2 regions of the Lysinibacillus sp. genome follow, and region 2 is predicted to be linked to the other one. Evidence: a T-box and tRNA genes for the amino acid it is inferred to sense, from the RefSeq annotation. Region 2 holds a T-box; the other holds one or more tRNA genes.
What was found. The T-box of region 2 lies ahead of argS (arginine--tRNA ligase). A T-box ahead of a tRNA ligase gene usually reads a tRNA of that ligase, here a tRNA-Arg.

Region 1: it has a tRNA-Arg gene. The T-box ahead of argS (arginine--tRNA ligase) is inferred to sense a tRNA for this amino acid. The anticodon was not compared.

The regions. Positions count from the first base shown of each region.
Region 1 is NZ_DAMDAY010000012.1:7,299-24,113, forward strand. It holds gene RT445_RS04815 (S9 family peptidase) at 1-101, opposite strand, end outside; gene RT445_RS04820 (TPM domain-containing protein) at 251-1,000, opposite strand; gene RT445_RS04825 (LemA family protein) at 1,000-1,584, opposite strand; gene RT445_RS04830 (spore coat protein) at 1,720-2,334, shown strand; gene RT445_RS04835 (amino acid ABC transporter ATP-binding protein) at 2,379-3,101, opposite strand; gene RT445_RS04840 (amino acid ABC transporter permease) at 3,098-3,802, opposite strand; gene RT445_RS04845 (basic amino acid ABC transporter substrate-binding protein) at 3,891-4,688, opposite strand; tRNA gene RT445_RS04850 (tRNA-Arg) at 5,185-5,259, opposite strand; gene clpP (ATP-dependent Clp endopeptidase proteolytic subunit ClpP) at 5,566-6,156, shown strand; gene RT445_RS04860 (hypothetical protein) at 6,306-6,437, shown strand; gene RT445_RS04865 (HPr family phosphocarrier protein) at 6,434-6,691, opposite strand; gene whiA (DNA-binding protein WhiA) at 6,805-7,752, opposite strand; gene RT445_RS04875 (gluconeogenesis factor YvcK family protein) at 7,816-8,811, opposite strand; gene rapZ (RNase adapter RapZ) at 8,816-9,709, opposite strand; gene RT445_RS04885 (NUDIX hydrolase) at 9,719-10,186, opposite strand; gene trxB (thioredoxin-disulfide reductase) at 10,611-11,555, opposite strand; gene RT445_RS04895 (tetratricopeptide repeat protein) at 11,742-13,265, opposite strand; gene hisIE (bifunctional phosphoribosyl-AMP cyclohydrolase/phosphoribosyl-ATP diphosphatase HisIE) at 13,356-13,973, opposite strand; gene hisF (imidazole glycerol phosphate synthase subunit HisF) at 13,970-14,731, opposite strand; gene hisH (imidazole glycerol phosphate synthase subunit HisH) at 14,725-15,357, opposite strand; gene hisB (imidazoleglycerol-phosphate dehydratase HisB) at 15,354-15,953, opposite strand; gene hisD (histidinol dehydrogenase) at 15,958-16,815, opposite strand, start outside.
Region 2 is NZ_DAMDAY010000071.1:2,218-18,379, forward strand. It holds gene RT445_RS14790 (aminotransferase class I/II-fold pyridoxal phosphate-dependent enzyme) at 1-199, shown strand, start outside; gene RT445_RS14795 (cupin domain-containing protein) at 267-632, opposite strand; gene RT445_RS14800 (AI-2E family transporter) at 735-1,934, opposite strand; gene RT445_RS14805 (LCP family protein) at 1,998-2,948, opposite strand; gene msrA (peptide-methionine (S)-S-oxide reductase MsrA) at 3,123-3,644, shown strand; gene recQ (DNA helicase RecQ) at 3,707-5,479, opposite strand; gene RT445_RS14820 (TcaA NTF2-like domain-containing protein) at 5,487-6,590, opposite strand; gene RT445_RS14825 (hypothetical protein) at 7,077-7,466, shown strand; gene RT445_RS14830 (MFS transporter) at 7,698-8,870, opposite strand; gene argS (arginine--tRNA ligase) at 8,927-10,600, opposite strand; T-box leader at 10,645-10,863, opposite strand; gene RT445_RS14840 (FAD-dependent oxidoreductase) at 10,945-12,828, opposite strand; gene RT445_RS14845 (ABC-F family ATP-binding cassette domain-containing protein) at 13,465-15,069, shown strand; gene RT445_RS14850 (amidohydrolase family protein) at 15,118-15,861, opposite strand; gene RT445_RS14855 (hypothetical protein) at 16,009-16,152, opposite strand.

The sequences.
Region 1 (16,815 bases), on a different contig from region 2:
TTCGTTTCATCTGCAGCACGTACTTCTTGTAGTGTTGTAGGAATGACCACAGATGTTGTTAATATTATCGCTAATGATGCAGATAAAAATCTTTTTTTCAAAATGATTCCTCCTTATATCAGTTTACGTTATACCGATTGTCGATATACCCAAATTATACCAATAATGTAATTAATGTCAATGAATAAGGTCACTAAATATATCCATAAGGAAAGCGAACTAATATGATTAGTTCGCTAATACAGACAGATTAGAATTTTCTGCTTGCTCCTCCTCCTGCAGAAGATCCTCCACCAAAGCCTCCAAAGCCTCCACCACTCGATCGACCTCCACCAAAGCTTCCAGGAAAACCACCAAAGCCCCCAGCTCTTGGACCACCACCGCCTTTCGAAAAGAACGAATATATGATGAGGACAACAATTATGATTAAGATGATTAACCAAACAGGCATATCTTCACCCTCGTTAGCTCCTACAGGTACTTCACCATTCCAATTATACTCTTCCGCAACAGTGCGAAATACTTCAGCATATGTAGCTTGGAAGGCTTGATCAATGTTTCCCTCACTCGCAGATGGGTAAAATGCATGATCTAAAATACGTCCTAGCTTACCATCTGGTAATGGTCCCTCTAGTCCCTGACCAACAGCTATTACCACATCATTATTGCCTTCACCCTGACCAAAAGTGGCTAGTATTAGGACACCATTATTTTTTTCTTTGTCACCTATTCCCCATGAGCGAATCATTTTGGTTGCATACATCTTCGGCTCCTGCCCGCTGAGACTATCCACTGTGACAACCATAATCTCAGCACCCGTGCCTTGATCTAACTGCTCTGAATAATGATTTAATTGTTCTTTGACATTTGCAGATAAAACATTGGCAAAATCATGGATATACGTATTTTTCATTGGTGATGGCATAGCTGCTTTCGTCATATTCGTACAAAAAAGAAGCACCGAGCAAACGATGATAATCTGTACAATATAACGTTTCATTAGTGTGTACCTGATGATTGACTAAAATCGATTGATGGCGCCTTGTCAGCCCCTGCGGCCGCTTTAAAGTATTCTTTTTGCTCGAATCCAAACATCCCTGCAACTAAATTACCCGGGAAACGTTTAACATGCTTATTAAATTGCTGTACCTCATTGTTATAATCCTCACGTGCTACAGCTAGACGATTTTCTGTGCCTGCTAATTCATCCATTAACTGACGGAAATTTGCATCGGCCTTTAAATTAGGGTAATTTTCCACTACTACAAGTAATCTGCTTAGTGCGCCAGTTAAAGCATCATTTGCCACAGCTTGCTCCTGCGGTGAATTAGCACTCCCCATTTGCGCACGTGCTTCCGTTATACTTGTTATGACTTCTTGTTCATGATTGGCATAACCTTTTACAGATTCTACTAAATTGGGGATTAAATCAAAACGGCGTTGGAGCTGATTCTCAACTTGAGCCCATTTTGAATCAACATTTTCCTCTGCCGACACCAGGCTATTATATTTAGGAATGAATAATAGAGCGATTACCACAAAAATAATAACAATGACAGCAATAGGTCCGAACGATTTTTTCAAATTTTAATGCCTCCTCAACTTCCTTTTCCTTCTGTCATTAGTCTACATTTTTGCTTTTACATTTATACCGTATGAAATGGAATGGACTCGACATACTAAATACTGCAACAAAATATCTTTGAGGAGGCGTTTTTTTTGTCACAATCGTTTTATAACGAATCATCAAATCAAACAAATTTCAATCAACAACATAGCCTAAATCATGGTGGCCATGAAATGATGGACATACATGAAACGATCGGCGAAATTATTGCTGGTATGAACCAAGCCATTATTTTACGCCCACATGTAAAGGATCCAGAGCTACTAAGCATTTTGGATCGCCAATATAACTTCACTCTAGGTATGTACAATACAATTGTGGAGTCCTTTAAAACTGGACATGATCCATCTGTGCCAACAGGGCGTTATCAAATGGAGACAGGTAATGACTTTAAATACGGCTTAAATGCTGGTCAACCTAAAAAGCCAATGCAAAATGCCAATGAAATTAATGATGAAGCCATTTCTGGTTTCTTACTTGGTGCTCAAAAAGGGGCAGCTAAATGTATGACTACTGCGGCGATGGAGACAACAAACCCTGTTGTTCGTCGTGTTGTTGCTGATAGTATTCCAAACTGCATCGAAATGGCTTACGAATTATCGATTTACCAAAATATGCATGGCTATTATCAGGTGCCTCAGTACTCTGAACAGGATATGCAAACGATGCTTAATGCATACGACACAACATCTAATCCCCTTCATTAAAAAACAGTCCATGGTGTAATTCTCACCATGGACTGTCTTTTTAATTATAGAACTTTCCCTAAAAATGCCTTCGTACGTTCGTTTTGCGGATTGCCGAACAATTCATCCGGAGAGCCTTCTTCTACGATAAAGCCTCCATCCATAAAGACAACTCGATCGCCCACTTCACGAGCAAACCCCATTTCATGGGTAACGACAACCATTGTCATCCCTTCAGCAGCTAGATTTTTCATTACATCTAGCACCTCTTTTACCATTTCTGGATCGAGTGCGGAAGTAGGCTCGTCAAATAGAATGGCTTTGGGCTTCATTGCTAAGGCACGTGCAATGGCTACACGCTGCTGCTGACCACCTGAAAGCTGCTCAGGATAATTATAAGCCTTGCTGTCGAGTCCAACCTTTTTCAATAGCTCATGTCCAAGTGCTTCAGCATCTGGACGACTCATTTTACGAATTTGCATAGGTGCCATCGTTACATTATCGAGAACTGTCATATGAGGGAATAAGTTAAATTGTTGAAACACCATGCCAACTTCAGCTCGAATTTCATTGATATTCGTTTTAGGATCATTTATTTTTACGTTTTCAATATAAATAGCACCATCTGTCACTTCTTCAAGCATATTGATGCAGCGTAAAAATGTACTTTTCCCTGAACCAGATGGTCCAATGACGCAGACAACCTGTTTCTCTTGAATTTCATAATCGATTCCTTTTAATACTTCAAGCTTGCCAAAATATTTGTGTAGGTTCTCAATTTTTATCATCTTGCTTCCCGCCCTTCTGCTTTACGAGGGACATAACTATTGCTAAAACGTTTCTCGATAAATGCGACAATCTTCGTTACACCATATGTTAAAACTAAGTATAGTAATGCAGCAACGATGTACGGTTCCCAGAAGCGGAAACTTGCACCTGCTACTACTTTACTAGCATATAAAATATCTGGTGCTGCAATAACTGTTACTAATGATGAATCTTTTAATAATGCAATGAATTCATTCCCTAACGGTGGAATCATGCGTCTAAATGCTTGCGGTAAAATGACCTTTCGCATCGCCTGGTTATGCGTTAAACCAAGAGAACGAGCTGCCTCCATTTGCCCTTTTGCAATACTTTGAATACCTGCACGGAAGATTTCCGCATTGTAAGCTGCACAGTTTAAAATTAGTGCTGTAATCCCTGAAACCATATAGCCTAAAGAATGACCAAAGATTGTTGGAATCACTGCTAAGTGTATTAACAAAATTTGCACAAGCATTGGTGTTCCACGGAATAAATCGATATATAGTTTAGATGGCCAATAAATCCATTTTTTACTCGATAATTTTCCTAGGCCCAAAAATAGACCTAATAGAATACCTCCAAAATAACCACTAAGTGTCAAAATAAGTGTTACGCCAATACCTCGTATAAACATATCTCGGTAGTTCCAGACAATGTCCCAGCGTAGGTCAAAGATGTCCATCCGAAAACCCCATTCCCCTTTAAAGTTACGAAAATTAAATGAGCCGCCAGCACAGTAGCTGTGCTAGTGGCATCACTCTACTCATTTATTACTGAAAATCCGTACCTGTAATTTCTTTTAATTTTCCGTTTTCTTTAATCTTTTTAAGACCTTCATTTAATTTATCTAATAGCTCTTTATTCCCCTTTTGAACCATAAAGCCATAGTATTCTTTTTCGAATGCATCATCTTCAATTACTTTTAGTTTTTGATCTGGATGAGCTTTAATATATTCATAAACTACTGCATTATCTCCAATAGCTGCATCAACGTTTCCATTTAACATCTCTTGAATAGCGATTGGCTGACTTTCAAAAGCCATAATATTTGTACTTGCTTCACCTTGTAACTTTTTCGCTGCCATATGACCAGTAGCATTAATTTGAACGGATACCTTTTTATCTTTTAGTTCTTCTAATGACTTAATCTTTGAATCTTCTTTAACAACGATTAGTAATTGAGATTCATAGTATGGTTCTGTAAAATCAAATGATTCTTTACGCTCTTCCGTAATTGTGATCCCAGAAGCACCGATATCTGTTTCGCCATTTTTAATTGTTTGGAAAACAGGCTCCCAACCAATATTACTCCATTCAACCTCAAAATCCATTTCATCCGCAATAGCTTGTAAAATATCGACATCAATCCCTACAATTTTCCCTGAATCGTCAACAGATTCAAAAGGTGCAAAAGTAGCCTCTGTACCTACTTTATATACTTTCTTCCCATCTCCGCCATCTTCTGAAGGTGTACTACCTGAGGATGCATCATCTTTTGTTCCGCAACCTGCAAGTGCTAATGTTAAAGCTGCTATCATCATCAATAACATCCATCCTGTTTTTTTCATTGTTTTTCCCCCTGTTTCGATAATATTCCGAAATGCGTATTATTTTTCGCAATTCGGAAATGTTAGACTATTAGGTCAATTATATTAACATTATAGTAATTAGACAACAACTTTTCACATAAAACTAAATATTTTTTCATATAAATTTATATTAAATGCATATAATTAGATAAAACATGTATAAATAACAAGAAATCAAACCTAAAACTAATATATATACAATATAAACGATGCCAATTTTCGATAAATTTTGGCAAAAAAAAAGAATCCCCTCAGAAAGGATTCTTTTTTTGACTATGACTAGTCCACGTACAGTATGTTCACTAAAAAATAATTTGGAGTTGTTGCTTTTTTGAAGGTTTGAAAGGAACAAATAGGGGAATAATGCCAACTAGGACAGTATTCCCTTACTTTTTCCTCTCTATCTCCACTAAGCAGGCTGCTAAACTACTTATTAGGAGACGAGCTATAACAAGTATATCTATAATCAGTAAAATGGCGCCCTCGGAGGGAATCGAACCCCCAGTGCAAGAACCGGAATCTTACGTGTTATCCATTACACCACGAGGGCAAAAGCACAAAAAAAAAGTACTCACTCTAGGCTTACGAAAAGCATGATGTAGATAATCCTCATTTTTGAAGCATACCTGCAAAATAGTGTCCTGTACTTTAAACTTATAACCTTAACTATTATACAAACGTATCTCACAAAATACAACCATAGAATGCAAAAACAATATATTTTTTTTAATTTCACTTTAGCAGGGTTAATATTTGACCTTCCCTGACTATAATGTGTATGATAAGGATACAGCTGAAATAACAATGGAAATTTCAGCAAAGGTATTCGAATTTAGTTTTTTAAGGAGGATTTAACATGAATTTAATTCCTACAGTTATTGAACAAACAAGTCGTGGTGAACGTGCATACGATATTTACTCACGTCTGCTTAAAGACCGTATTATCCTTTTAGGAAGTGCTATTGATGACAATGTAGCTAACTCTATTGTCGCACAGCTTCTTTTCCTACAAGCAGAAGATCCAGATAAAGATATCTCTCTTTACATCAATTCACCAGGTGGATCAATTACGGCTGGTATGGCTATCTACGACACAATGCAAATTATTAAGCCACAGGTTCAAACAATTTGTATTGGTATGGCTGCGTCAATGGGAGCATTCTTACTTGCTGCTGGGGAACCTGGTAAACGTTTTGCATTACCAAATGCAGAAGTCATGATTCACCAACCACTAGGTGGTGCACAAGGTCAAGCGACGGAAATTGAAATTGCTGCTAAACGTATTTTATTCTTACGTGAAAAATTAAACGGCATTTTATCTGAACGCACTGGTCAACCACTTGAAGTCATTGCAAGAGACACAGATCGTGATAACTTCATGACTGCTGAGCGAGCTAAAGAATACGGTTTAATCGACCATATTATGCATCGTAGCGATAATAAATAAAAAACAGAAGGCATCACAGATTTGCTCTGTGATGCCTTTATTGTGTTGAAAAATAAATTTTTTTGTGAAAGGTGATAATGTTCTCCCTACTCATTTTAAGCGTTACTCCTAGAGGATCAACGTCACAAATGAGATAAGGAGCGAACGTAATGAGTGAAGCGGCTCATCGGACGCCTCTGGGGAAAGGACGCGGGCGGAACGGAACATTTATTCAACAACATGAAGGCACCACAGAATTGCTCTGTGGTGCCTTTATGTTCGATAATATTACAAATGTTTAATCTTCTTTTTCGATAAGTGTTGCCAATGCTGTAACCGCTTGCTCGGCATCGTTGCCTTCACTGCTTAAAGTAACTTCGGTACCTTTAGCGACAGCTAGACTCATGACACCCATAATGGATTTCGCATTTACTTTTTTCTCATCTTTTTCTAGAAAGATATCAGCACTAAAACGATTTGCTTCTTGCACAAATAGTGCTGCTTGTCTAGCTTGTAGTCCTAATTTTAATTTGACCTGGACTCTTCTCTCAATCATTCTCAAAACTCCCCTTCACTACCGTTCATCTATTAGTTTTATCTTACCTTACTTACTAGCAAAAGAACAATAAGCGATTACGCATGACATTCATACCTGAAAAGTATGAAAACTTAACCACCTATTTTTTCACCGCGTCTTAATGCTTCCGCAATTTCGTCAATTTTTCTTAATCGATGGTTAACGCCTGATTTACTAACCGTTCCACTGGAAACCATTTCACCAAGCTCTTTTAACGTAACATCTTGGTATTCTACACGTAGACGTGCTATTTCACGAAGCTTCTCTGGCAGTTGATCAAGGCCAATCGAATTTTCAATAAATCGAATATTCTCCACTTGCCGTAATGCAGCACCTATGGTCTTATTTAAATTGGCTGTTTCACAGTTTACAATACGGTTGACACTATTGCGCATATCTCGCAATATCCGAACATCTTCAAACTTCATCATAGCCTGGTGGGCACCAACAATATTAAGGAAATCTGAAATTTTTTCTGCTTCCTTTAAATACGTCACAAAACCTTTTTTCCGTTCAATTGTTTTAGCATTGAGCTCAAATTCATTCATTAAATCCATTAATGCTTCACCATGCTCTTTATATAAAGAATATATCTCTAAATGATAGGCTGATGTTTCTGGATTATTGACAGAACCTCCTGCTAAAAATGCACCTCTTAAATACGCTCTTTTTTGTCCACTCTTTTTAATGAGCTCTCTCGAGATTGTATGATTAAATTGAAAGTCGTCTGAGATGATTTCTAAATCAATTAACAGCTCACGTGCACCTTCTCTTACACGGCATATATACACATTATTTTTTTTAAGTCGCATTTTCTTGCGAACTAGTAATTCCACATTGTATGGATATAACTTTTTCATAATCGTATATAATCTTCTAGCTATTGCAGCGTTTTCAGTTTGCACGTCTAAGCTTAGTTGTTTATTTGCAAAGGATAATGAACCATTCATACGAATTAGGGCAGAAACTTCTGCTTTCATACAATGATTGTCCGCTTCTATTTGCGTCAGTTCTTTTTTCGTTTCAGAAGCAAAAGACATATCACGCCCCCCTTTCAATCATATTTCTATGTATATGTTATCTTACCATATACAATAAACGTATTATGTTTCTATAATCGGTCTATTTACCTTTTGATGGTAAATATCAGCGTAATCTACTAGCCATTCTGCAACATTTGCAGCATTATGTCGAACAGTTCCATCCTGCCTAATAGTCGCAATGTCACGTTTAATTACCTCTAAACCCATACTTTCAAGCTTTGCCACATCAAATGTTACTGGTTCAGCTCTTTCTTCTTTATACAGTTCTTTTACTGGAATTGGCAGTTCTTCATCATTTACTAAAATAGAATCAATAAAATCGTTGCCAACATGCTTATGTATGGCTGCTACATGATCGCCTGCTGTATAAGAAATGGTTTCACCTTTTTGCGTCATTAAATTACAAACATATATTTTTCTTCCTTTTGCTTTCACTACAGCTTCACCAATCTCCTTCACAAGCAAATTGGGAATGATACTTGTATACAAGCTTCCAGGACCGATTAAAATATAGTCTGCACGATGTATGGCACGAATAGCTTCTGGTAACGGTTGCACATTTTCAGGTACTAAAAAAACGCGATTAATGCGCTTTGTTGCTGTTGGTATTTTGGATTCTCCTTCGATAATTGAACCATCCTCTAGCACAGCATGTAGGTTTATTTTTTTATTTGCAGCTGGTATAACGCGACCATGAACTTTTAAAACCTTTCCCATTTCACTTATAGCATGGCTGAAATCGCCTGTAATATCAGTAAGAGCTGTAAGCATTAAGTTTCCCAAAGAATGTCCTCGTAAATCCTCTGATGCTGAAAAACGGTACTGAAACATTTGCTCAACAAGTGGCTCAATATCTGATAATGCTGCAATGACATTGCGAACATCACCAGGTGGTGGAATATCGTAGTCATCACGTAAACGGCCAGAAGAACCACCATCATCTGCCACTGTTACAATAGCAGTAATATCAAATGGATGATGCTTAAGCCCGCGCAGTAACGTAGAAAGTCCTGTGCCACCACCTATTACCACAAGCTTTGTTTGCTTTTTCCCCATTCACTCATTCCTTTCTACGATTAATATCACGATGCGTAATAACCGTATTTTCCTTGCCTGCAAAATAGGCACCAAAAAATTCTGCTAACGTCACTGAGCGATGCTGCCCCCCAGTACAACCGAAAGCAATGACAAGTTGAGATTTACCTTCTTGTCGATAAAGAGGAATCATAAAGTCTAATAAATCCGTTAGTTTTTGGATGAGTATTTGTGTATCTTCCAAAGCTAAAACATAAGAGGATACCTCTGTTTGAAGACCCGTTTTAGGACGCAGTTCCTCCACATAATATGGATTTTTAAGAAAACGCACATCGAATACTAAATCAGCATCAATGGGCATACCATGCTTAAAGCCAAAGGACATGATGTTAACAGTAAAAATAGTATCCGCATCACTAGCAAATTCTTTGACAATTCTTTCGCGCAGTTGCTTTGGCTTCATGTTAGATGTGTTATAAACGAAATTAGCACGGCCTTTTACTTCAGATAAGAGTGCACGTTCATGTTTGATTCCATCTAATGGTAAACCATTTACTGCTAATGGATGGGCACGCCTTGTTTCTTTATAGCGTCTGACTAATGTGGCATCGTCTGCATCTAAAAATAAAATACGAGCTACAATATCGCCTTCTTTTAGTATATGGTCTAATGCGCCAATTAGAGCATCAAAAAAATCGCCACCACGCATATCCATTACCGCCGCGATACGCGTACTATTTTTACCAGAATCTCTTAGCAGAGTTAAAAAAGTTGTAAGTAACGCAGGTGGTAAATTATCAATACAGTAATACCCTAAATCCTCAAAGCTTTGAATAGCCACGGTCTTTCCAGCTCCAGACATTCCTGTAATAATAACCAATTCATGTGTACTTTGTTGGCTTTCAACCACCACTGTCATGCAACTCCTTTATTGTTCTTTTGATATTTGTATTTTCTGATGAAGTAATTCAAAATTCGTTGTATAGTCAAACGTGCCATATTGAATACCTGTTTGTGAAACGGCAAATTGTAAATTAGTTCGATCTCCTTCAGCCATTGGCAAATGTGCTAAATCCTCAACTGGGTGCCATGCAAGCTTGCCTTCTCTCGTTTCTTCAAATGGTATACCTTCTACATCCTTTGCAACAAATGTATAGAGCATCCATTCGTCCACAACATCATTGTTTTCTTTAATGATCATTGTATAAACACCCTTTAAATGAACATTCAAAGGTGTAACATTTGTCTCTTCTTGAAACTCACGGACAGCAGCCTCAAAGATAGACTCACCGCTCTCCATTTTGCCTCCTGGAGCAACATACCAGCCTCGTCTTGGTTTCTGAAGTAATAATACTTTACCGTCTTTTACGGCAATTAAATTTGCAATTCTTTGCATAGGCACACCTCTAATCACTTTTGCATTCTACTCTCCATTATAGCAAGACCTTGCAAGATTTGTCCTCATTTACAACTCTCTAGCAAAGACAATTAACAATTTAGTTTTATTCAAGCATTGTGAATTATTTGTGGGCATAACTTACGCTTTTTATAAATTAAATATCCTTACTGGAATGATCGTCATTCCGCTAGATGACGCTTAAGAGGTGTTCTCTTCATTTAGTAAAACAATGTAAATAACATCATGATCAATACAAATAAAAAAGTAGGTTGCTCCCACCTATTGAGGCGGAAACAACCTACTAACAAAATAAAAGGGGGATTGCTAATTACATGTTTAATCATACACCTTTTATATGTCATTCAAGTTACAGCAATATTAAAACCACATTAAAATTGTATTTTTTTCCTTAAAAGCCATGTTAGGCATTAATTTTTTCTAATAGTTCTTCTACATAATGCTGTACAGCTTGTGCAGCAATACTACCATCACCTGTTGCTGTGACAATTTGACGAAGTGATTTTTCACGAACATCTCCAGCAGCAAAAATACCTGGGATTGTTGTTTCCATATTGTCATTTGTCAAAATATAACCAGCATCATTTAAAATACCTAATGATTCAAATGGTTTAGTTAAAGGTAACATTCCAATGTATACAAAGACACCATCTGTTGCAAATTCAGATTCTGTACCATCAACAGTTGATTGTAGTGTTACACTACCAACTTTACCATTAGCCTCATTAATTTCTTTTACAGTTGCATTCCAAATGAAATCAATTTTGTCGTTAGCAAAAGCACGATCTTGCAGAATTTTTTGAGCACGTAATTTATCGCGACGGTGGACAATTGTGACTTTATCAGCAAAGCGAGTCAGATAAACACCCTCTTCAACAGCTGAATCTCCTCCACCTACAACGACTAGATTTTTTTGTTTAAAGAATGCCCCATCACATACTGCACAGTAGCTGACGCCACGGCCGCCAAGTTCTTTTTCACCTGGCACACCCATTTTTTTATACTCTGCTCCTGTTGTAATGATAATGGCACGTGTTTTATATTCTTTTGCACCTGATTTAATGGTTTTATATTCTTCACCATCAATGATTTCTGTTACATCACCGTAGGCATATTCAGCACCAAATTTTTTAGCGTGCTCAAACATTTTTGTAGAAAGCTCTGGCCCTAAAATTGTATCAAAACCTGGGTAATTTTCTACTTCTTCTGTGTTAGCCATTTGCCCACCAGGAATACCACGTTCAATCATTAATGTTGATAAATTTGCACGAGATGTATAGACAGCAGCAGTCATCCCTGCAGGACCTGCACCAATGATTACTACATCATAAATTTTTTCTTCCGACATAAATACTTCCCCCTAAACAAAATACTTTTTATCTTCATTAAGTGTAACGTCACCTATTGAAGAAGATAAAGCCCTTGGCGGATAGGACGGTTATAAAACGCAATGTCGCCAAGGAATATTGGTGATAACGTTAGTATGTTCATCGTATGTGAAAGTATAAAGTTATTCAACTATGTTGCTCACACGCTAATTATGACTATCAGGTAAAAATGTTAAGATTTCATCAATATACTTCGTTAAAGTGGAAACAGAAACCCCATATTGTTGAGCTATTTCTTTTTTTGTTACTTTGAGCATCTGTGAAGATTTAAACAAATAGTCATTTGCTCCCGCAATCGCTGCAGGATTAGTAAAACGATAATTTTGTACTAAAGCTTGTTCACAAAGTACAAACCACATCTGAAACATTGGAACAATCAGTGATGATAGCTTTCCATACTGTTCTAATAAAATTTCTGACACATGGACTGCACGTAAAAAGCTTGCTTCTACTTTATTTTTCTTATCAAATTCATGACCCAGTGCGTAAGCCAAAAATAACTTCTCGAATGAGCCTAATTGTTCAATATTGACCCATTTCGGATGGGCGATAATTTCTTGCTTATGGGCAGTTCCTTTCAATAAAAACAACCCAAAAATACGTTCACTTGTATAAGAACTTTCTAATTTTTCAACAATAAAATCACGATCATGCTCCAAGGCATCCAGAGCAAATTCATTCTCCTGTTGGCGCCATGGCTCAAAGCCTTCTTTGTCTGGATCTAGCTCTAGAAGCTGATCCCAAGCACTTTTCGAAATCTCCACATGATCTGAGAAATATGCAGCATGGGATAACCAAAAGTAAAAACCTGCATCTCCAACATAGCCTCTCTTTTGCATACTGCGTAACCACTTATAGGCTAATTCGTATTGCCCTATTAAGGCTAATGTCGCTCCAAGCTTATAACGATGCTCCCATGTATAAGGCTGAATTTTAACAAGCACATTTAATAGCGCTTGTAAGTCTTCTTCATTCTTTTCATAATACGCAATCACCGTTAAATTACATAGCGCATGTAAGTTGCCCTTATTTTCACGTAGCACTGTATGTAAGAGAGCTTTTGCTTGTTCTTCTTCTCCAACATAAAAATAAGCGAGCGCTAAATTATTATAGGCAGACCAAAATGCTGGGCGATCTTCAATTAAATCTTCTAAAATATTAATAGCTTCTGGGAAATCTCCCTTTTCCATACAACGACGAGCCTGCTCCTGGCGATATAAATCCTCACCTGAGCCTTCAAGTTCTTCTAAATCGTCCTGCTCAAAAGCGACGAATTCTAATATTTCTGCTGCCTCATCCGCATAAGCACCTTCTGGCTCTAACTTTAAGTATTCTTCCGCAAAGCGTTTAGCATCATGCATTATGCCTACACACCCAGATACCTCTGCCATATAAAATATGATTTCAGGATTATCTGGATCAATTTGATAAGCATGACGAAGCAGATCATACGCTTCCTCAAAACGTTGACCCTCTAACTCTACTATGGCTAGCTGCAAGTTAATCATTGGATCATCAGGACTTAAATCTACCGCACGCTGTAAATATTTATAAGCCTTATTCATTTGACCACTGTTCATAGCTTGAATTGATTTTTTATAATAATAGTCGCCTGTTGGAATGAACGACACTATATTCGATTGAGTCTCATTTTGACGTTTCTTTTCCAATATATTTCCTCCGAAACAAGAAATAAGGAACGTATTTCACGTTCCTTTACACAGTAATCTCTATTATACCATACAATCAATAATATGCTGTTATTTCTCCTCGTGACGTTTTTCCAACACATGTAGTACATCATAAATACTTATCTTTTGTTCTTGCAGTAAAACGAGAAGGTGATACAGCAGATCAGCTGCCTCCCATTTTACTTCCTCAGCATCTCGGTTTTTAGCCCCTATGACAACCTCCGTCGCTTCTTCTCCAACCTTTTTACAGATTTTATCAATACCCTTATCAAATAAATATGTAGTATATGCTCCCTCTGGCATTTCCTGCTCACGCTTTTCAATCACACGTGCAAGTTTAGAGATAATGTCCACGGAGCCTACCTTATCATATTGTTGAATAACCTCCGTAAAGCAAGAAGTTGTACCGTTATGACAGGCTGGTCCAGCTGGTAGAACTTCCACCACTAAGGCATCTTGATCACAGTCTGCTTTTATGGATACTACTTGTTGCGTATGACCACTTGTAGCCCCTTTATGCCAAAGCTCTTGGCGCGAACGAGAATAAAACCAAGTTTCTCCTGATTGAATTGTTTTAGCCAATGACTCTTGATTCATATAAGCTACCGTTAGCACTTCTTTTGTATTGGCATCTTGTACAACAGCTGTAACAAGACCTCGCTCATCGAATTGGATGTTCTCTATCATCTTATTGCCACTCCTTTTTCACGTAGGTATTCTTTTACTTGTGCTACGCTTGTTTCCTTGTAATGGAAGATCGAAGCTGCCAGTGCAGCATCTGCATCTACCTCTTGTGCTAATACTTCGTAAAAATGCTCGGCATGTCCTGCTCCACCACTAGCAATAACCGGGACTGTTACTGCCTCTCGTACCGCTTTTGTTAAAGCTAAATCAAAACCGGACTTTTCTCCATCTTGATTCATGCTTGTTAATAAAATTTCACCTGCTCCTAAACGTACAGCTTCCTTTGCCCAATCAATAGCCGACCAAGCTGTTTTGTTACGCCCACCATGTGTATAAACCATCCACGTGCCGTCCACTTCACTATAGCGAGCATCAATTGCTACTACGATACATTGTGCACCAAAGAAATCGGAGCCTTCTTGGATAAGGGCTGGTCGCTCCAAAGCAGAAGTATTGATTGATACTTTATCAGCACCCGCACGTAAAATACGTTTCATATCATCCAATGTACGAATACCACCACCTACTGTAAAAGGAATGGCAAGTGTAGCAGCTGTTTGACGAACAACGTCTACCATCGTTTGGCGACCTTCATGTGAAGCAGAAATATCTAGAAAGACAAGCTCATCTGCCCCTTGTTCATCATAGAACTGCGCAAGCTCTACTGGATCACCTGCATCACGAATAGATTCAAATTGTATGCCCTTTACAACCCGACCTTCCTTCACATCAAGACATGGGATAATACGTTTCGTTAGCATACTTTCACACCTTTCAGCCATTGCTCTAATAAATAAATACCTAGTTCCCCTGACTTTTCAGGGTGAAATTGCATGCCTGTCACGGAACCATTTGTCACAATACCTGGCACTTTCATGCCATAATAATCTGCATAGGCAACAAGCTCTGATTCCTCTATATTTTTTGCATAATAGGAATGAACAAAATAAACATGCTTCGCTGCTATTTCATTGTTCAACCATGCCGGCTGATTCGTTAATATCAGCTCATTCCACCCCATATGTGGCACCCGGTATAGCTGGTCTTCTGTCATACCGGTAAAGCGGGTAATACACCCTTTAAAAAATCCTAACCCTTTTGTTGGCGTTACTTCATCACTTTGCTCAAATAATAATTGCATGCCTAGACAAATTCCCAATAAGGGGCGATTTTCGCTATACGCCTTTTGTAAATAACAATCTAGCTTTGTTTCTGCTAATCGCTTTCTAGCATCAGGGAATGCGCCAACTCCTGGTAATAAAAGCGCATCTGTCGTATCTAGCATCTTTTCATCAGCAGACACAACAACCTCACAACCTAGTCGCTTTAATGCCTGTTCTACACTAAATAAATTACCCATACCATAATCAATCACGCCTATTTTCACGTTAACAGCCCCTTAGTCGATGGTACACCTTTAACACGTGGATCAATTTCTACTGCAACATCAATAGCACGTGCTAGTGCTTTGAAAATTGCCTCAATAATATGATGTGTATTGTTTCCATAAGGTACTATGACGTGAACATTCATACGTGCTTCTAGCGCAAATTTCCATAAAAATTCATGCACTAACTCTGTATCAAACGTCCCTACTTTTTCTTTTAATGGTGGCACTCGATACTCTAAATGTGGTCGATTGGAGCAATCTACTACAACCTGTGCTAGTGCGTCATCCATCGGCACAAATGCTGTACCATAGCGTTTAATACCTTTTTTATCACCAAGTGCTTCACGAATAGCTTGGCCTAAGACAATACCAAGATCTTCTGTTGTATGATGATCGTCGATGTAAGTATCACCATTCGCTTGGATAGTTCCATTAAATAGTCCATGCTTGATAAATAAATCTAACATATGGTCCATAAATCCAACACCTGTTTGAATAGTTGCTTGGCCTTCACCATCTAAATCAATTGCTACTGTAATTTGCGTTTCATTTGTGGTACGTTCTACTTTTGCATATCGTTTCTTTTCTACCATTGTCCTATTCCTTCTCCCATCCGCGTGATTCCACTGCACGCGCATGACCCTCTAAGCCTTCCATACGCGCTAGACGTGCAATTTTCGGTGCATTTTCTTCCCATGTTTTTCCGCTATAATAAACAATACTTGATTTTTTCACAAAATCATCAACACTTAAGCCACTTGCAAAACGAGCCGTGCTATTGGTTGGTAGCACATGATTTGTCCCTGCAAAGTAATCTCCAACAGGCTCTGAGCTGTATCGGCCAATAAATATACCACCCGCATGTCTTACTTGCTCAGCAATAACTTCTGCATTTTCTGTAAGAATTTCTAAATGCTCAGGTGCTAACGTGTTAATCGCTTCCACTGCATCTGCTAAAGTGTCAGCAACATAAATTGCTCCGAATTTTTCTATGGAAGCCCGTGCCACTTCTTGACGTGGTAAAGTCTTCAATTGCTTGTCTACTTCCTCAGCAACCTTTTTCGCTAGTTGTTCCGAAGTCGTTACGAGGATGGCACAAGCTAATACATCATGCTCTGCCTGTGATAAAAGATCAGCAGCAATTTCATCAGGGTAGGCTGTGTCGTCAGCCAACACCGCAATTTCACTAGGTCCCGCAATCATATCAATCGCTACCTCACCAAACACCTCCCGTTTGGCCAGAGCTACGAAAATATTGCCAGGGCCTGTAATTTTATCGACTGGAGCAATTGTTTCTGTACCGTATGCAAGTGCAGCAATCGCTTGTGCTCCACCAACTTTATAGATTTCATTTATGCCTAAAAGATGAGCTGCTACAAGTACACCTGCTGGTAATTTCCCGCTCTGATTAGCAGGAGAAGTAATGACAATACGCTGCACGCCAGCAACCTGAGC
Region 2 (16,162 bases):
GGCGAAATATCCGTACGATATCGACTGTACGGAGCTAGCCTTCCAATTAATTGAACAAGTTGGCGTTGTGACTGTTCCAGGGACCGTGTTTGGTACTGCTGGACAAGGCTATTTACGTTTAGCTTTAGTACAGCCTAAGGAACTTCTTCAAGAAGCTGTAGATCGCTTAGCACAAGTAAAATTACTGGCAAAAAGCTAGATATAGTGAAAATAAAAGACCCTTCTAACATCATGTTGGAAGGGTTTTATCATGAAAATCAAGGTTATTAAATCCACACGTCATTTTCAGCGGTTAGCGCCGATTGTTCCTCGCCAGTATTTACTACGCCAATCGGTTCTACAAGCAAAATTTTGCATTCGGAAGCTGCATACGGTTTATGTTCAACATTACGTGGGACCACAAACATTTCACCTTCATTTAACTGCACATGACCATCTCGAAACTCGATTATTAAACTCCCTTCAATGACGATAAATACCTCATCCGTATCCTCATGCTTATGCCAAACAAAATCCCCTTGTACTTTCGCTAGTTTAAATTGATAATCATTCATTTCCGCAATAACTTTTGGAGACCAATGCTCCTGAAATTTAGCCAATTTTTCTTTGAAATTGATCGGTATGTATGTCATTCCTTTTCCCCCATCCTTTGGTGAATCTAATAAAAGGATAGCATATCAATATCCCTTTCATCAAAAAACAGCTACTGCCATATGGCAATAGCTGTGTGCTGATTAGATATCATATTTTTGATGGACATCATCTTCGTAACGGTTATAGCGTTGTTTAAAGAGCTTAAATAGATGTGTGACTAACACTTTAAAGATCGCATAGCCGGGAATCCCTAAAATGACACCAGGAACACCAAATAACGAGCCTGCTGTTAATAATACAAAGATAATTGTAATCGGGTGGATACTTAATGATTTCCCCATAATTTGTGGCGAAATGAATTTCCCCTCGATTAACTGAACGATTGTCCAAACAATTGCTAGCTTAACTAGCATAAATGGCGAAGTAACAAGCGCGATAATAACGGCTGGCGTGATGGCAATGACAGGACCTAAATAAGGCACTACACTAGTAATCATGGCTAGGAAGCCGAGTAATAACGCATACTTCATTCCAATAATTAAAAAGCCAATCGTTACCATGGCCCCGATACACATGGATACTAAAATTTGTCCTTGTATGTAAGAACTAATTTGCTTATCCATGTCATGGAAAATTTCAGTGACTTCTTTACGCATACGTGGTGGGCACACTTTCAGCATAAATTTCGGTAATTTTTCGCCCTCTTTAAGTAGGTAAAATAAAATAAACGGTACTGTCACAAGGGATAGGACAATGCCTGTTAATGTTGATAGGAAGCCCGTAATACCAGTAGCAACACCTTGCGCTACATTGGCAGCTGTTTCCCTCACCGTTTTCACCATATCGGTTGTGAAATTTTTCACCACTTCATTGTAATCAAAATTAAGTGTCGCTAAATACTCATTAAAACGAGAATTATTTAGGAATCCAACAATATTTTGTGTGAATGTCATGAAGTATTCAGGGAATTCCTGTGCTAAATTGGTAAATTGATCGCGTAAAAACGGATAAACCAACACAACAAGAAGTGTTATCACACCAATTACCGCTATATAGAGTAGTAAAATACCCCAAATTCTTGGGATGCGCCATCTAACGAGTAACGCCAGTAATGGCCGCAATAAATAGTAGCCAATGACGGCTAGTACCCCTGGTAAAATCACTACTTCAAATAATACTTGTAGCGGGGTAAAGATAAAGGAAACTTGATTAAACATAAAAATAACACATGCAACTAATAATAAAATAACTAGTGTAAATAATAGGTTTCTACCACCTAAAAAACGTATAAACTTGGTTGCTAGCAGGTTTGAACGCTCTTTTGGTCTGTCTTTTTCCATATATCCACCCCAATCCAAATCTCTACCTTTATATTACAGGATAATGTTGGTTTTTGCGAAATATCACTCCAGTGAAATGCCAAGAAATTCACTTAAAAAGGCTTTATTTTGCTCTACATCGATGACAATAGAATCACCCGCATGGCTAAAGTTTTGGAATTGATAGCTTCCTTCAATAGGAATCGTAGCTTTTTCAATGTTTACTTTGCCCTTAGATAGCAATTTAAGCACTTGTTGCATTTCCTCAGCTGATGAATAGTCTGTTGTCACATACCCTTGAGCTGCTCCTACAAATTTTGGTAAATGTAAAACATTTTTAGGTGTTAATAGCTCATTTTTTAAAGCTTCAATGACTTTTTGCTGACGTGCGACACGACCGAAGTCACCTTCAGCATCATGGCGGAAACGAGCATAGCCTAGTAGCTCTTGTCCATTTAGGCGATGGACACCTTGCTTTAACTCTACCCCAATATTCTCAGACATATCCTTTTCTACTTCCATTTCCACACCATTCGGCGCCAAAATATCAACTAATGATTCAAAGTTCTTAAAATCAATTAATGCATAATGATGAATCGGCAAGCCAAACATATTCGTCAATGTATCCTTCAATAGTTGGACGCCATCTAAATAGTAAGCTGTATTCAACTTGTAGGATTGATAGCCTGGGATATCAGCATAAATATCCCGCATAAAGGATACGAGTTTTAAATCATTATTTGCTTTATTCCACGATAATACCATCATCGTATCTGTACGTGATTTTTCCTCACCTCGTGTATCGACACCTAAAATCAAGTAGTTCTCGATATCCCCTTTGATCGTATCACCAGAAAAGTCTTCCTGCGCTACATTCGTATCATTAGCCAGTTCAAGCCCACTACGATATTGCATAATAGAGTAACCTGCGATGACAATGATACAGAGTAGTATTAATGTAAAAAAAGCTCTCCCTTTACGTAGTCTCCGTTTTTTCGGACGTTGTGAGCGTCTCGTATAATCTTGCTCTTCCATAACAACTAACTCCTCTATTTTGATATAGTTAATGTAACGATTGATTAGCTAGAAAGTTTCATTTTGACAGTATCGATTCCATGTTTTTCTATCTACTCGTTATTTTACACCCATTTACCCAGTTTGGAGCAAAACAATGCTATAATAATTTCACAAAAGAAAGGATGATGCAATATGATAGAAAAAGCTACATTTGCTGGCGGATGTTTTTGGTGCATGGTGAAGCCATTCGTCGAGTGGGACGGTATACATAAAGTCACTTCTGGCTACATGGGCGGCCATTTAGAAAATCCAACCTATGAAGATGTCAAGAAAGGGACTTCAGGTCATTTGGAAGTAGTCGAAATTGAATTCGATCCTACTATTTTTAGTTATGAACAGCTTCTTGAGATTTATTGGATGCAAATTGACCCAACAGATGCTTTTGGCCAGTTCCATGATCGTGGAGAATCCTATACAACAGCCATCTTTACCTATACAGATGAGCAAAAGCAATTCGCTTTGGCTTCCAAAGAAAAGCTTGCCAACAGTGGGCGCTTTGATAAACCTATTGTAACCAAAATTCTCGATGCTGAACGCTTCTATCCAGCAGAAGATTATCACCAAGACTATTATAAAAAAGAGGCAGAACACTATCAGCAAGATCGTGCCATTTCTGGCCGAGATGAATTCATTACAAAACATTGGGAAAAATAAGCAATAATAAAAGGTGTCTCACATGTTGGAGACACCTTTTGTACGAAAACAGCTGTAAATTCTTATGATGAGGCTTCTACAAACGATTGCAGAGCCTCAAAAAAGCGCTTACCGTATTTGTCAAATTTCACCTCACCAATACCGCTTACCTGTCGTAAATCCTCCAGTACAGCTGGTCTTTTATCACATAGATCACGCAATGTTTTATCGGAGAATACAACAAATGGTGGTACCTTTTCTTCATCCGCAATCTCTTTTCGTAACACCCGTAAATGTTCAAATAATGGATCATTGTCCACAAGCTTCTTCACTGTGACAGCTTCCTTACGCATAACCTGACGATTGCCAAGTAGTACTTCCTTGCCCTCTGCTGATACATAAATGGTTGGGAATGTCCCATGCTTCACGGCCAATAAACCTTCTGCAATTAAAAACTCAATAAAGTTGGAGACATCCTTAGAGGAATACTGTCCTTTTAAAATGCCGTAGGTCGATAATCGAGCAAAACCAAATTCAGCGATTTTTTGATTTTTAGAGCCAATTAACACTTGGGCAACCATCGTCTTACCGAATTTTTGTCCCATACGCACGACACAAGCGAGCACCTTCTGCGCATCCTCGGTCACATCTGTCACAGCGCGTCCATCATTACAATTACTGCAGCGTCCACAAGGCTCTTCCTGTTCCTCACCAAAATACGATAAAATGGCATTTTGTAAACAACCCTCTGTATGGCAATAGTCGACCATTGTTTGGAGCTTTGCTAACTCCTGAGTGATACGTGCTTCATCCTGTGTTTGTTCAATTAAAAAACGCTGTGTTTGGACGTCGCCAGAGGCGTAAAGTAAGAGACAGGCACTTGGTAGACCATCTCGCCCAGCTCGACCCGCTTCTTGATAATAGCTCTCCATATTGCGAGGCATTTGATAATGCAAGACAAAGCGCACATTACTTTTATCAATCCCCATGCCAAAAGCATTGGTGGCTACCATAATACGTGCCTCATCCTTTAAAAATCGCTCCTGCTCTGCCATTCGCAAATCCTCTGATAAGCCCGCATGATATTTGGCAACTGCTTCCCCGGAGCGACTTAACATATCATAAATCGCATCTACTGCTTTTCGAGTAGCAGCGTAAATAATACCTACTTCCTGTTTATTTTTCATTAAGTAATTTTTAATATAACGTTCCTTATTTTCTCCAATTAACACCGTGAGAGCCAAATTATCACGAGCAAAGCCTGTGATAACCGTTGCCTGCTCGTCAATCGATAATAATTGACGAATATCCTCACAGACTGCTGGCGTTGCCGTGGCAGTCAACGCTAAAACAGTTGGTTTTTGCGGCCACAAAGTAAAGAGCTTTTGAATAGATCGATAGCTTGGTCGAAAATCATGACCCCATTGGGAAATACAATGAGCCTCATCTACAGCGATTAGGGGTACAGTTAATGAAGACAGGGCTTGAAGAAACGTAGTACTTTCTAGTCGCTCCGGTGCAATATATAGAAGTTTTAAATACCCAGCACTAGCTAGTTGCATCGTTTCATCTACTTCCTGTGCTGTCAATGTACTATTAATATAAGCAGCAGGAATGTTCGCCGCACGTAACGCCTCGACCTGATCTTGCATCAAGGAAATAAGCGGCGAAATAACAATGGTTAAGCCCTCTAGCATTAAGGCAGGAATTTGATAGCAAATGGACTTCCCTCCACCTGTTGGCATTACGCATAGGCTTGATTGCCCTTGTAATGTTTGTTCAATAATTTGGGCTTGTCCTTGACGAAAGGCGTCATAGCCAAAATGATGCTGTAGCATTTGTCTTGCTTGCTCCATGTACAATTCACTCCTCGGTTGTTAGACGAAGTAGCTTGTACTCGCCCTGGTCATTTTTTTCTAATTCATACAGCATGATGGAGTGGGCAAGCGCTTCCTGCCCAGCAGCATTCGTTAGTATATATTCCGTTTTGGCTCTCACAAGGAGATGGGATTCTTCCACTTGAATATCCTGTATGCTCGTATCAGAGAAATGGATCTTCGCCTGTTTGGAGGCATAATAGGCAACCATACTTGTAAGGGTTTCCTGTAAATCTTCTGATCCAACGATTGGTTCCATGACACTTGCATCCTGAATGGCCACTGCCCCCTTTAAATACTTATGGAACGTATCTAAAAATAGCTTAATTTCATCCGTATTATAGGCAAAGATATTTTCGCCATATTGGTCGATAGCTTGCTGTACTGCTTCCTTATCACCCTGTTCAATATAAGGATATAGGTTTTTAGATTGGGATAAACGAACACTAGGTGTCATGCCATCTTCAATCCACTCCTCCACAAAGGACTGGACTTCCTTTATTGGCAGTATGTATGGTTGGGACTCACCTTGTTGCTGACGATTAAAATAAAGTCCAACAATAGCCCCGTTGTTTGCCTCCATAACAGGGCTTCCTAAAGGTAGGGCTTCTTCTGCTTGAATATAATAAGCCGCTACTTTATCTTGGTATTTCTGAATGGTATAGGGCATGCCATTGACATAAACTGCTAGCTGATTAAGTTCCCCTTCATAGATTTTGGGCACTTGGACATTTGCTTGATACGAAACTTGTAAAAGGGCCATATTATGTGCTGTTGACATGAAATGAACATCTGCTGCCACTAACTTATTTTGACCGAACTGGATAAGAGCCGTTGGTTTGGATGCGACAAGTGCTCCACTCGTTAAAATGAACAGATGATCATCCTGTTGTTTAATTATAATGCCTGCCCCAACACCATGCTCTCCGATAACTTTTACTTCTGGAATAATTCTTTCTTCTTGCTCGACAATCGATCTCTCTTTGTGGACTTCTGCCTTTTTACTTTGAAACCAGCCTGCTCCTATTTGACTATCACAGCCTGTGATGAGTAAAGCTGTCGCTCCTAACACGAGCACTTTTTTATACATACTTTCACCAAAACTTTCTTTTCATCATTCTCTATTGTCTATCATAATCAAGGAATGGTGATGTTTCAAGTTTACATAATATTATTATTTAAAAATCAATATTAGAAAAATGCAGCAACTTGTCTCTATTTATTTCATTCTACCTATTATTTTTTATGAAACATAACATTTGTTGTGAGAATTGGAGGATAACTGAATCGGAAAATAATTTTCAAAAAAAAAAGAAATAGCCTGCTAATTTCATTGTAATTAGCAGGCTATTTTTATAACTTCTGTCTGCATTTTAAAACGAATGGAAAAGATGAAACACCTGTACAACGACTTTGTTTGGCTTCTAAGGTGTATTCTTGGGAGTATATTATCTATAAATGATGAATGAATGTCCAGTTACTATTTAATTTCAAATGACACCTGTATTTCACTGGTGTTATGGAATATTTGTAACTTTTCCAGATAATTCAAGTCTATGTAATAGAGGTGATTAAAATGAAATCAAAAAAATATTTCTACGGTTTAATTGTATTAGCATTATTTATGATTACAGGCTGTAATATTCAAGGGGGAACTACAACAGTGACGAATGATAGTATCGACGCCGAAGAAGTATTAACTTTGGATTCTAATGCTGATATCTTTCAATATAAGGGCGTAATTTATAAGGCTAATATTGATTGGGTAGAAAAATTATCTTTAACAAAAGATGTTCAAGTCAGTGAAATTAAAACAAAAAATGATACTGGTACGAATTTTAAAGATGAAATGTCAAATAAACTTCCTGTTGGTGCAAAGATTTTTTCTACAAAAGAAAGAGAAGATATTTTAATTATTGAATCTGAGGGAGAAATCAAAAAGTATCTTGCAATCGTTGAAGGGTAAACAAAACGTCTTGTTCAACAAACAGAGGCTTATTTTCCATTATAAATAGCCGATGTAATTTAAAAGGACTTAGTTCATTAAGTGAACTAAGTCCTTTTTTATGTCAAAATCAATGCTAATTACTATGTTAATTGTAGTGATAATTTCATTGTAAAATATGTCGCAATATCCAATGTTATTTTGAACTTTTTTACCACTGAACTGAACGGTTTACCGTTAACGCATATCCTCTTATTTTTTTAACAGTTCTGTCGTTGCTATAATGCCTACCATCAACACAAGAAAGATGACATATGTCCACATATGGTTGCCTGTTATGTCATAGCCAACCCCAATCATGATTGGGATTATGGCACTCAGCATAAAGCCACCTGATAGCACCATCGAGGACCAGCTATTGGCCTCTTGATCGTTTTGAGCCTCATCAAGTGGTAACAACAAGCCAATCGGAAATAGACCACTTAAGACTATGCCAATCAATAAAACAGCTAACCATAAAAGGGTCCCTGATGTGAGCCACAATAGTGTAAATCCAATGACGCCTACTAAGCCTAATGCTCGAATCCAAGCCATTCGATTTGGCCATTTTTCCATGAATACTGGCACAGCCATATTTCCAATCATTTGCACAATTGACATACATGTGAGCATGGTACTAGCTGCCTCTAGTGTCGAGCCTTTATCCTGCAGAAGAGGTGTGAGCCAAGACATGATGGAGAAAAACAGCGACGTTTGTAAACCAAAGTACAGTAAAATCACCCAGGCACGTCTAGATGTCCACGGATTCCGACTCTGTTCAGACGTTTCCAAGTTTTGCCCAAACTCTGGCTGCTCTGTTGGAATGGCCAATAACCAAAAGACAACTGCGACAATAGCTAGTAGGACCCATAGCCCAAGTGCAATGGTCCAACTATTAGCAAAAGCATGATAAAAAGCAACAGTTAACGCTGCACTTAAGGTAGCCCCTACCCCAATGCCAAATGAATAGATACCAATCACTGCCGTAAAACGCTGCGGAAATTTTTTCTTAATATACGCATTTAATATCGGACCAATTATAGCGATAGCCAAACCTGCCATAAAACTGGTGATCACTAGTAATTGATAGCTTTCTTTAAAAAAACGCAATCCATTCGCTACAACAAGGATAACGCCTAACAGTGTGATAGACGATTTCGTCCCAAGCTTTCGTTGAAGAGGTACAGCAAGTGGAGCAAATAATCCCATACAAAAAACGGGAATTGAAGTTAGTAAACTGATGCTCGTATTGGAGACATGCAAGGCTGATGCTAATACGTTAAATAGTGGTCCGATTGCTGTTACTGCTGGTCTCATATTGAGCGCAATTAAAAATATACTTACTACCACCAGTATGAGCGAAACGGTCCATTGTTTTTTCACCATTTGTTCAATATCCTCTCTACTGCGACTTTGACAAGACAATCTATGATCGTGCTACCTCACATATTTGCAGGTGACTCGATGCCCAATAAAGTGAGTGATTCTTTTAAGATGATTGCGACACAATAACATAGTGCTATACGTGATGTTTGTTGTGCATCATCGGCTAATATTTTATGTTGTGCATAATATTTATTCAATAAACGTGCAAGCTGTAACGCGAACTTTGCTATTAGCGACGGATCTGCCTGTTCAAAAGCTGTGACCACCACGTTAGGAAATTGTTCTAATAATAAAATAATCGGCCAAGCCTGCTCACCTAATGCTTCGAGAGTCACGTCATGTGATGGTACCTCGACTTTTTCTAAAATGGAACACAGACGTGCGTAGGTGTATTGCACATATGGCCCTGTTTCTCCTTCAAAATTCATCATTTGTTCGATTGAGAATTCAATATCATTTTGGCGATGATATTTTAAATCATTGAAAATGACCGCACCTACCCCTACTTGCTGTGCTACTTGTTCTTTATTTGGTAAATGAGGGTTCTTTTCTTCAATATTGTGCTTGGCCGTTGCAATAGCCTCTTTGAGCACATCAGCAAGCAACACCACTTTGCCTTTACGTGTAGACATTTTTTTACCATCCTTAAGCATCATCCCAAATGGTACGTGGTGTAGACGGTTTGCCCAAGCATAGCCCATTTTGTCGATGACTCGAAATAGTTGCTTAAAGTGTAGTGATTGCTCATTACCGACCACGTAGAAAATCTTTTCTGGCTGGTAGTGCTGTTGACGATAGAAGGCTGCAGCTAAGTCACGCGTTGCATAAAGCGTAGCTCCATCCGTTTTTGTAATTAAGCACGGTGGCATATTGTCTAACTCAACTACATATGCCCCGTCTGATTCTACTAAGAGTTCTTTATCTTTTAGCTCTGTCACAACGGCTGTCATTTTATCATTGTAAAAGGCCTCTCCCGTAAAGGCATCAAAATCAATGCCGAGTAGCTGATAGATTGTCTGAAACTCTACTAAGGAGACATCTCTGAACCACTGCCATAATGCGAGTGCCTCTTCATCGCCGTCTTCTAACGCTTTAAAGGCTGCACGTGCCTGTTCGTTTAGTGTTGGATCTTGCTCTGCTTTTTCATGAAACTTCACATAAATCTTTAATAACTCCTCAATCGGTGATGCTGTAATGGCCTGTTTGTCACCCCAATAATGATACGCCACGATGAGTTTACCAAATTGGGTGCCCCAGTCACCTAGATGATTGATACGAATCGCTTGATAGCCATTTTTCGTAGCAATATTAGCTAATGCATTGCCGATGACCGTTGAACGTAAATGTCCCATGGAGAAAGGCTTCGCAATATTGGGCGATGAAAAATCTAACACGACGCGTCCCATGGCAGTTTGATTGGTGCCATATAAGTGTTTCTCGTGCAGGATATTGCTTAACACATGCTGCGTCACTTGCTGTTGATTCAAAAAAATATTGACATAGCCACCCACAGCCTCCACACGCTGGATGTCATCACTTTTTAACTGATTCGCTATATCCGCGGCAATACTTTGCGGTGATCTCTTCCATGTTTTAGCTAACGTAAAGCACGGAAATGCCACATCCCCAAGCTCTAAAGTTCTTGGTTTTTCTAATAAATGTTCAATCTCATCCACCGATAACTGTTGATTAAAAACTTCTGCAATACTATTAGCAATTTGTTTATTCATTTTCCCATCCTCCTGTTCAAATAAAAAAGCCCCCGTCTCTATAAATTAGAGACGAGAGCATAGTAATCCCGTGGTACCACTCTAGTTGCCATTGTTATGACCACTTTCCGTTGTTAACGAGGTGACGCCCCGCTATTCTCTACTACTAGTTCGAGAATCTTCTCCAAAGTGCGCTTCATTCATGGTTTCTGTATTAGGCTCACACCATCCCTAACTCGCTTGCCAGCTGTCCCATCAACTACTCTCTTTTTCATCGAATTTTTTTATGATTTTGACATATATTACAGGACTTTCTAGTTGGCGTCAATATGATTTTCATTTTCCTTTTGAAAAAACGCTCCTCATCAGGAGGAACGTTCTTTTTCTACATAGTGAATGACATCGGCCATGATGGCGTACATCTCTTTTAATTTTAAATTCTTATTCTCTTTGACTTTCTTCGCCACTTTTTCCGTGACGATTCCTTTTTCAATCAACGTATCCCAGCTAGTAGCATCGGATTTGCCTAAAAGAACGTCAGCCAAATATTGTGCCATTTCATCTCTCATAATGGCTTCATCACCATTATTATAAACTTTATTAATGACAATTTCGAGCTGATCCTTCTTAGCTGTGGCACTCTCTCCACCAGCACGGAGCATACTCTCTTTTAGCATTTTAGCAAACTTAATTTTTGTTGCCTTACTATCGACTTTTAAATCATTTTCGTAGCCACCTACTACAAGACCGTAATTAATGAGTGTTTGAATGGCTTCATCATACCATTTTCCTTGATACGGATACTCAACAGAAAATGAATCAACATAAGCTCCCTGTTTTTCGAGCTGCTTTCTTAAAGAGGCAATAAGCTTTTTATCCTTGCTCATGTCTCTAAAGCTGATATTCTCTTTCAAAGCTAGTGCAGCCGCAGTACCAGCCGCTTCACCTGTTACCATTCCGGTAGGCACAATACGCGCACTACCAGCTGCCAGTGACGAATAACCGGCTGAGCGTCCAACCACTAGCAAGCCATCAATATCCTTCGGTACTAATGAACGGAAAGGAATGGCATACTGCTTTGGTGCAGCAATGACGTAGCCATAGTCATGAGGTGTCTGTGCTTGCACATCCACTGGGTATGAAGCAATTCCAATACTATCCCACTGATCACTATTTTTCCAAAGATCTGCCATTGGTAATTGATATTCGGCCCAAATATGTCTTGTTTCTCTCACATACAGCTCTTCTGGATAGCTGACAATTTCCGCTTTTTCAAATCCAGGGAAATTTTCCTGTAAATATTTGAGAATGTGTAACGTTTCTTTCTTACCTGCCGCAATGGCCGCTTGTTTGGAGTTGTCATTCAAGCCATCAATGCCAAAGATTTGTAAGGCATTAATAAAATATTCATCATCGACGCGCGCTAAATTTAACCCTCTTAATCTCGTGCCCTCTTGTATAGGCTTGTATTCATCATGTAGCTTTGTGAAGCCCCACATAACCGTATGATTTAAGTTGGCTCCGCCAAATACGTCAGACTTCGCTGCTTTTTTCACTTCATCCCAATCTACATTTTTTAAATGCAGCATTAAAGTCACAGCCATGCGTTTATCCTTTATGCCAATATCCTCTCCACCTACAAAGAAAGGAACATTCGACATTGCAGCAAAATCAGCATCCTGTGTGGCATCTATAAAAGATTTCCCCGTCACAACATATGTACCGTACGCATTTTTTAATTCGACTGAGGTTACTTGCTGTTGATTCACATTCGCTTTCAATACCTCGGTTTGCACTGATAAGGTTAAATTTGGCTCTTCATCAATTAGTTTTTTAAAGGCTGCCTTCGCACCGACAATGCCAAAAGCGTCATTCCCTTTGACAAGCTCATGCCACTCTTTGAAAATACCTTTACTGATCGAGTTATTGTGGCCATCACGAGGGATATCGAGGAAATTCAGCATTCCGTATGTAAATAAACCACCAAGCTCTTGTCGTTTTTCTACCAATAATGTTTTCGCACCATTGCGAGCCGCAGCTACTGCAGCTGCTACCCCCTCAGGTTCTCCACCAATAACGATCACATCATAGTCTGCCTCTATATTGTTTATTGGTTCTGGCTTTTTATACTCATCCACTAATTTATTGTATGCCATAGAGTTTGTTATTTCTTTAATAAAATAGTAGCTTCCAAACCCTAGTAAAACTACTATTACACAAGTGGCTGTCCATAATAAGCCCTTACCCATAAAGTACCTCCAATAGTTAATTTTTCCATAAACATGTTTATTTTATCATCATTTCCACCTCTTGAAAGAGCTGAATGTCCTAATTTCTACATTTGCCTACAAATGTAAGCCTCTTAACCGTACATTAAAACACACCTAATCTACGGAACTTTTCTATGTGAATTGATTTACTAATATCAATGAATACAATGATTAATGAGGATTGGATGCTTTTTGTCAACCAATTGGACAATTGTAGTAATCGCATAAAAATAGTATGAATGATCGAAGGGAACGATCAGCTGGCATTCCAAACGGGGTTATGTACATACACATGTGGTGATTAGAAACCTAAGTTCACCTGATAACAGTCAGCATTATTTTAGTCGATATCTTTGTGAAGAAGCAACCAAAATCCCCATGGTAAATGACGTCATTTCTCTATTCTTTTTCAAGAATAGTTAATCGTACAACAATATAGACGTCTCAACTTTGCAGAAAGTTACATCAAGAAAAACTTTTTAATTGTATCTTTATTCAATTTATGTTTAACAAAATAGGTTGAAAGAACGCAAAACCTTGATTTAATAATGTTTATAGACTATGGAACATATTTCATGATATACTAGAGCCATTGTGAAAAAAGGAGGAACTTGCATGATTCAAGTTAGTAATGTAGGTCTTCGCTATGGCGATCGTAAACTATTTGAAGACGTAAATATAAAATTCACACCAGGAAATTGCTACGGTTTAATTGGAGCAAACGGTGCTGGTAAATCAACATTCTTAAAAATTCTTTCTGGTGAAATTGAAGCACAGGAAGGTCACGTATCAATGGGCAAGGACGAACGTTTATCCGTCCTAAAGCAAAACCACTTTGAATACGATGAGCATACAGTACTTGATACTGTTATTATGGGGAATAAGCGCCTTTATGATGTAAAAACAGAAAAAGACGCGATCTATGCTAAGGAAGACTTCTCAGATGAAGATGGCATGCGTGCAGCAGAGCTAGAAGGTGAATTTGCAGAGCTAAACGGTTGGGAAGCTGACTCAGAAGCAGCTACATTATTAAACGGTTTAGGTATTTCAGATGACCTTCACTACATGCTGATGGGTGACCTTGAAGGCTCTGACAAAGTCAAAGTATTACTTGCACAGGCATTATTCGGTCAGCCTGATGTTCTTTTACTCGATGAGCCTACCAACCACCTTGACTTAAAGGCTATTCAATGGTTAGAAGAATTCCTAATTAACTTTGAGAACACAGTTATTGTTGTATCCCATGACCGTCACTTCTTAAACAAAGTATGTACACATATTGCGGACTTGGACTTCTCTAAAATCCAATTATATGTGGGTAACTATGATTTCTGGTATGAATCTTCTCAATTAGCACAAAAAATGGCACAAGACCAAAATGCTAAAAAAGAAGAAAAAATTAAAGAATTACAGGCGTTTATCGCACGATTCTCTGCGAATGCTTCTAAATCGAAGCAAGCGACATCTCGTAAAAAAATGCTGGATAAAATCGAGCTAGATGATATTAAGCCATCAAGCCGTAAATATCCATTCATCAACTTCCAAATTGGCCGTGAAATCGGTAATGATGTTTTAACAGTCGATGGCCTTACAGCTACTCAAGATGGCGAAACGTTATTTAAAGATATTCGTTTTTCTATGAACAAAGAAGATAAAATCGTTTTACTTGGTAGCCCTATGGCAAAAACAGCCCTTCTTGATATTTTAATGGAAGAAAGAGAAGCGGATGCTGGTACATTTAAATGGGGTGTCACAACATCTCAAAGCTACTTCGAAAACGATCATGATAAGTACTTCGAGGGTTCTGAGAAATCATTAGTTGAATGGCTACGTCAATACTCACCTGATGATGAAACAGAAAGCTTCCTACGTGGTTTCTTAGGACGCATGCTATTCTCAGGCGAGGAAGTAAAAAAATCCCCTTCTGTTTTATCAGGGGGAGAAAAAGTACGTTGTATGCTATCAAAAATGATGCTTGCGACAGCAAACGTTATTTTACTAGATGAACCAACGAACCACCTTGACCTTGAATCAATTCAAGCTTTAAATGAAGGCTTAATTCGTTTCAAAGGCGCTATGATTTTCACATCTCATGACCATCAGTTCATCCAAACAATTGCGAACCGTGTCATCGAAATCCGTGAAGACGGCTCTATTTTAGATAAGCAATTAACATATGATGAATTTTTAGAATGGAAAGATAGTCAAGGCTTAAGCTAATTTCTATAAAAAATCCTCTACCGATCATTAGGTAGAGGATTTTATTATTTATTTGAAATACCATTGCATCGCATTCTGATAGAGAATTTTAGCAACAGCCTGTTCATCAAAAAGCTGTTGAATCAATTCTATGTCTGCATTATTAAAAGGACGTTTTGCTCTTGTGGATGGCAGATCTGTCCCAAACATAAGCGCATCTGGATTGACGTTATAAATAGTTTGTAAAGCTTTTTTGACATCGAGTTCCACACGTCCAAAACCAGTCGCTTTCACCCGTACGCCCTTATCCACTAGCTTGACTAAATGAGGAAGCCCTTCCTCCGATAGCCCTAAATGGTCGATAGATATAGCGGGTAATGCTTCAATGGTTGAAGCAATATCCGGTAACGATTTAGCATCGATATACAATTCACTATGCCAGCCTACCAAATCATACACTCTTCTAGCAAAGCGATCTAGCTTAGATACATCCTCTGAGCCACCTCGTTTAATATTAAAGCGTAATGCTCTTACCCCATTGTTATGTAAATCTACTATTTCTTCATCCGTCACAGTATATGGTAATTGCGTCACACCACAGAATGAGGGACCTAGCTGTGTCAATGCTTTAACTAGATAGGCTTGGTCAAAACCTTGGAAAGATCCTGAAACAATGGCTCCTCCCCCTATATGTAAATGACTAGTTGCCTTTAGATAATCATTTACTATGTAGCTCGGTGGTGTGTATCCTTGATTTTCATTAATCGGAAAGTTTAAATCGATAATATGAAAATGTGCATCAAAAATTTTCATCTTTCAACCCCCTTTCCCTCAATTTAACACATAACAGTCATAAGAAGAATATTGTTTTTCTGCTAATACATCATAAGAAAAACTTATATAATTACAAACTTCTTACTAAATTAATTTGTAGAAAACTTGTTACTTCCTCCGTATGGGTTAAAGGTAAATAGTGATGACCATTACGAACGATTTGAACATTTGCTTGGCCAATGGACGATAAAATTCTGTTCGTTCCCCTAATGCTGGTATGGCAAGAATAGTAATATTACTTTGTTGGTCTCCATATAGTTCGTACTTCATATAAAACCCC